2 regions of the Geobacillus sp. B4113_201601 genome follow, and region 1 is predicted to be linked to the other one. Evidence: riboswitches for the same ligand, from Rfam matches in the RefSeq annotation. Region 1 holds a riboswitch; the other holds the start of a gene.
What was found. Region 1 has a riboswitch for S-adenosylmethionine ahead of mtnK (S-methyl-5-thioribose kinase). Riboswitches for the same ligand answer to the same signal wherever they lie in the genome.
Positions count from the first base shown of each region.

Region 2: linked by a shared signal. The riboswitch ahead of metK (methionine adenosyltransferase) and the one ahead of mtnK (S-methyl-5-thioribose kinase) in region 1 are both predicted to bind S-adenosylmethionine.

Region 1 covers NZ_LQYX01000078.1:15,377-18,408, forward strand. Annotated here, with positions in the region: gene B4113_RS10630 (carbon-nitrogen family hydrolase) at 1-579, shown strand, start outside; SAM riboswitch class I at 673-841, shown strand; gene mtnK (S-methyl-5-thioribose kinase) at 927-2,117, shown strand; gene mtnA (S-methyl-5-thioribose-1-phosphate isomerase) at 2,188-3,032, shown strand, end outside.
Region 2 covers NZ_LQYX01000074.1:4,204-7,235, forward strand. Annotated here, with positions in the region: gene pckA (phosphoenolpyruvate carboxykinase (ATP)) at 1-797, opposite strand, end outside; SAM riboswitch class I at 984-1,098, shown strand; gene metK (methionine adenosyltransferase) at 1,222-2,436, shown strand; gene B4113_RS08800 (gamma carbonic anhydrase family protein) at 2,632-3,032, opposite strand, start outside.

The DNA.
Region 1 (3,032 bases):
TTCGTCGCCGGCTCAGTCGCCAAAAAAACCGCTGCCGGTGTGACGAACACGATGATCGTCGCCGACCGAAGCGGCCAAATCGTCAGTGAATATAGCAAACTTCATCTGTTCCAGCTGATGGATGAGCATTTGTATTTGCAGCCGGGAAACGCGCCAGGCTTATTTTCGCTTGACGGGCTGTCGTGCGCCGGAGTCATTTGCTATGACATCCGCTTTCCAGAGTGGATTCGCGTCCATGCTTTAGCCGGAGCGGAAGCGCTGTTTGTCGTCGCCGAATGGCCGCTTCCTCGCCTTCACCATTGGCGGACGCTGCTGATGGCGCGAGCGATTGAAAATCAATGCTACGTCATCGCCTGCAATCGGGCCGGAAGCGACCCGAACAACGACTTTGCCGGCCATTCGCTCGTCATCGACCCGTGGGGCGAAATCATCGCCGAGGCCGATGAAAAGCCGGGCGTTCTTCTGGCGGACATCGACCCGGCGCTCGTTAAACAGGTGCGTGCGCGCATCCCGGTGTTTGCCGACCGCCGGCCGCGCGATTACGACGAGGCGGCAAAAAAATTTTTCAAAACGTATTGACAATCCGCCTGCCCAACCTGTATGATTCGAATCAAGCAACCAAACGATTGTTAACATCGCGAAAATTGCAAAAACTCAATAGCTAGACCGGTACTCTTATCAAGAGTTGGCTGAGGGAATTGGCCCAATGAAGCCCAGCAACCGACCGTAATGCTATCGTGAGATAGGGCGCACGCCAAGGGCGGCGCCGGAAGCGACCCGCTTCCGCAGGGCACGGTGCTAAGTCCAACAGAAAGACCGCTGTCTTTCTGAAAGATAAGAGGCGTGAAGACAAATAATCTTCAAGCCTCTTTCCGTATGCGAAAGAGGCTTTTTCATTTGCCAAAACGTAAAGGGGGAACGTGAAAATGACGATTGTCCAATCAGCTGTTTACGAACCGCTCACCGAACAAAAAGCGACCGCCCTCGCCGTCCGCCTCGGCTTGTTCCGCGACGGGGCGCCACTTGCCTGCCGCGAGATCGGCGACGGAAACTTGAACCTTGTTTTCCATATCGTCGACCAAGAAACAAAGCAAGGCGTCATCATCAAACAAGCGCTGCCGTACGCGAAAGTCGTCGGGGAAAGCTGGCCGCTTACGTTAAAGCGCGCCGTCATTGAAAGCAACGCGCTGCGCACGTTTGCCAGCTATGTGCCGCAATACGTCCCAAAAGTCTATTATTCCGACGAATCGCTCGCCATCACGGTGATGGAAGATTTGTCCCGCCTGCAAATCGCGCGCAAAGGGCTGATCGAAGGGAAAACGTACCCGCTGTTGTCCCGGCATATCGGCGAATTCATCGCCAAAACGGCGTTTTACACGTCTGATTTCGGCATGAACCAACAAGAGAAAAAGAAGTTGGCGCAAAGCTTTGTCAATCCAGAGCTATGCAAAATTACGGAAGATCTCGTCTTCACCGATCCGTTTTTCGACCATGACACGAACAACTTTGAGGACGAATTGCGCCCAGACGTTGAAGCGCTTTGGGAAGATGACCGCCTCCGCCTCGAAGCGGCGAAGCTGAAGCGCAAGTTTTTGACTGAAGCGGATGTGCTGCTGCACGGAGACTTACACACTGGCAGCATTTTCGCCAGCGACGACGAAACGAAAGTGATCGACCCGGAATTCGCCTTTTACGGCCCGATCGGGTTTGACCTTGGCCAATTTTTCGCCAACTTGCTGTTAAATGCGTTGTCCCGTCCTGAAGCGGAGCGTCAACCGCTCTTTGTTCACATCGACTCAACATGGAAGGTGTTTACGTCCATTTTCGCTGAGCTGTGGCAGACGGAAAGCGTCGAAACGTACGCCGCGACGCCCGGACTGCTTGATGAGGTGCTGCGGCAAGCGTTCATTGACGCCGTCGGTTTTGCCGGCTGCGAAGTCATTCGCCGGACGATCGGCCTCGCCCATGTGGCGGATCTCGACGGCATTGAACAAAAAGCCGAACGGCTCGCCGCGAAACGGCACGCGCTCCGTCTCGGCCGCCGCCTGATCGTTGAGCGCGCTGAACTGGCGGGAACGGACGGCTTCCGCCGCCTGTTTATCGAAACGGAACGATGACACCCTCTGCCCGGGCCGGCCGTCCAACGCCAGCTTGGGCCAATCGATCAACCGAGAAAGGAAGACGACGATGAACTCATTTGCCATCCCGCGCTCTGTCGAATGGCGCGAGACGCATATCACGATTTTAAACCAACAAAAACTGCCATCGGTCACCGAATACATCGACTTGCATACGCTCGAAGACGTGCATGAGGCGATCGCGACGTTGAAAGTGCGCGGGGCGCCGGCGATCGGCATCACGGCCGCCTATGGCTTGGCGCTCGCCGCCTCGCGCTATGAAACCGAAGCGGTGGACGAATTTCAGCGCCGCTTGCAACAAGACCGCGACTACTTAGCGAGCGCGCGCCCGACGGCCGTCAACTTGTTTTGGGCGCTCGATCGGCTCGTCGCCGCCGCCAACAGCGCCGCTTCCGTCAACGAAGCGAAAACATCGCTCATTCACGAAGCGATCCGCATCCAAATCGAAGATGAGGATGTGTGCCGCCGCATCGGCGAATACGCCTTGACCCTTTTCCGCCCGGGCGACCGGGTGATGACGATTTGCAACGCCGGTTCGATCGCCACCGCCCGCTACGGAACGGCGCTTGCTCCGTTTTATTTGGCGAAAGAAAAAGGAATCGAGCTGTCCGTCTACGCCCTTGAGACACGTCCCGTTTTGCAAGGGGCGCGCCTGACCACATGGGAACTCATGCAGGCGGGCGTCGATGTGACGCTCATCACCGACAACATGGCGGCGCAAACGATCAAGGCGAAACATATTAACGCCATCATCGTCGGCGCCGACCGGATCGCGCGAAACGGCGACACGGCGAACAAAATCGGCACGTTCGGCCTCGCTTTGCTCGCTCAATCGTTCGGCATTCCGTTTTACGTCGCCGCGCCGCTGTCTACGATCGACATCAAGACAAAAAC
Region 2 (3,032 bases), on a different contig from region 1:
ATATTGAAAATGCCGCGGCTCGACCAGCCATGTTCGTCATCGCCGATCAAGCGGCGGTTCGGATCGGTGGAGAGCGTCGTTTTCCCGGTTCCTGACAAGCCGAAGAAGAGGGCGACGTCGCCTTCCTGGCCGACGTTGGCCGAGCAGTGCATCGGCAGGATGCCTTGTTCCGGCAGCAAATAGTTCATCACCGAGAAGATCGATTTTTTCATTTCGCCGGCGTACTCCGTCCCGCCGATTAGGACGACGCGGCGTTCAAAGGAAATGATGATGAACGCTTCCGAGCGCGTGCCGTCCACCGCCGGATCCGCCTTAAAGTTCGGCGCGCAAATGACGGTGAATTGCGGTTCATGCGCGGCGAGCTCTTCGGCGCTCGGCCGGATGAACAGCTGATGGACGAACAAGTTGTGCCAGGCGAATTCATTGACGACTTGAATCGGCAGCCGGGATTTCGGATCGGCGCCGGCAAAGCCTTTAAAGACGAACAGTTCCTCTTGTTTTAACAAATAATCGAGCACTTTGTCGTACAGTTTTTCAAACGTTTCCGGCGCCATCGGCTGGTTGACCGTTCCCCAGTCGACCGTTTGTTTCGTTGACGGCTCTTCGACGATGTATTTGTCTTTCGGCGACCGCCCCGTGTACTTGCCGGTCGTGACGGCGACGGCGCCGGTATGCGTCAGCCGGCCTTCCTTTCGCTGCAGCACTTTTTCAACGAGTTCCGCGACGGACAGTTGGTGGTGGACGTACGGTTTTTGCAGCAAGAGATCGAGTTTATTCGTCATATTGGCAATCCCCATGTTCAAAACCTGCCTTCTTTATTGGAATCACTTTTGAAAATAGTATAACACATTTTTATTAATAGTCCATACTAATTGTGAAGGTTTTTCGGACTTATTTTTCCTCATTTTTTGAACAATAAAAAAATGTTTTGTATGGTTGACTTCCGTTCGTTTGTTGCGATATGATAAGTCATTGAACGGATACTCTTATCCCGAGCCGGCGGAGGGACAGGCCCGATGAAGCCCAGCAACCGTCACAACTGTACATGTGTGAAATGGTGCTAACCTGTGGCAAGGCGCAGTCCTTGAACGATAAGAGTGAAAGGAAGCAATACGATTGCGACGACCTTTCCTCGCCGTGACAGGAAAGGTTTTTTTATATTGCCAAGGGAAATGAGTTCCGTATCTCCAGCAACGATGTCAAGAGGAGGAAATGAGCCGAATGTCAGCCAAACGCCGCTTGTTTACTTCAGAGTCTGTAACCGAAGGACACCCGGACAAAATTTGCGACCAAATTTCCGATGCGATTTTGGATGCCATTTTGGAAAAAGACCCGAACGCCCGCGTTGCTTGTGAAACAAGCGTCACGACCGGGCTGGTGCTCGTGAGCGGGGAAATTACGACGTCGACGTACGTCGATATTCCGCGCATCGTCCGCGATACGGTTCGCGAAATCGGCTATACGCGCGCGAAATACGGATTTGACGCCGACACGTGCGCCGTGCTCACGTCGATTGACGAACAGTCGCCGGACATCGCGATGGGAGTAGATCGGGCGCTTGAGGCGCGCGAAGGTCAGATGACGGATGAGGAAATTGAAGCGATCGGCGCCGGCGACCAAGGGCTTATGTTTGGGTTTGCCTGCAATGAAACGGAAGAGCTGATGCCGCTGCCGATTTCGCTCGCCCATCGTTTGGCGCGCCGCTTGGCGGAAGTGCGCAAAACGGACGTGTTGCCGTATTTGCGTCCCGATGGCAAAACGCAGGTGACGATCGAATACGATGAAAACGGCAAACCGGTGCGCGTCGACACGATCGTCGTTTCTGCGCAACATCATCCGGACATTACTCAAGACCAAATGGAACGTGACATTAAAGAACATGTCATCAAGCCGGTGGTTCCAGCGGAGCTGTTGGATGAGAACACGAACTACTTCATTAACCCGACCGGCCGGTTCGTCATCGGCGGTCCGCAAGGGGATGCCGGGCTGACGGGGCGGAAAATCATCGTTGACACGTACGGTGGCTACGCCCGTCATGGCGGCGGCGCGTTCTCGGGCAAAGACCCGACGAAAGTCGACCGCTCGGCGGCGTATGCGGCCCGTTATGTGGCGAAAAACATCGTCGCGGCCGGGCTCGCCGATAAGTGCGAAGTGCAGCTCGCCTACGCGATCGGCGTCGCCCGTCCGGTCTCGATTTCGATCGATACGTTCGGCACCGGCAAAGTGTCTGAAGACATTTTAATTGAAGTCGTGCGCAACAACTTCGACCTTCGTCCGGCCGGCATCATCAAAATGCTTGACTTGCGCCGTCCGATTTACAAACAAACGGCCGCTTACGGCCATTTCGGGCGCACGGACATCGACTTGCCGTGGGAGCGCACCGACAAAGCTGCCTTGTTGAAAGAACAAGCGCTGGCGTTGGCGAGCAAGCAATAAAGACACAAGAGGGTGGCCTGCAGGCGATAGCCGGCCGCCCTCTTGTTCGTTTTCATGGTTCGCTTGCTTCGAAAAAGAAGTGTGGTCTCGCCAAGAAGGCGCGGCTGGCCTTGATGGCCCATCCGGACTTTGTTCTTCTGGCGGTTCGTGTGCGTCCCGTCGCGCGGCTTGGCGACCGAGCAAGAAGTCGGCTCGTTACGGCCGGTTGGTCCGCTGCTGCTGGAGCGCCTTGTAATATTGTCCTTTTTCGACATATTCGCGGCGAATGCGTTCCATTTCGCGGAAATCGTCCTCGGTTAGCTCGCGCACCACTTTCGCTGGCCGTCCGAGGGCGAGCACGTTCGGCGGGATGGTTTTGCCGGGGGGCACCAAGCTGCCGGCACCGATAAACGCGCTTTCGCCGATTTCGGCGCCATCGAGGATGATCGATCCCATGCCGATCAAGGCGTTTTTGCGAACAATGGCGCTGTGCAAAATGACTTGATGGCCGACGGTCACGCCGTCTTCAATGATGAGCGGATTGTTTGGACTTTGATGCAAAATTGAGTTATCTTGGATATTGACCCGGTTGCCGATGATCGTCGGCGCCACGTCGC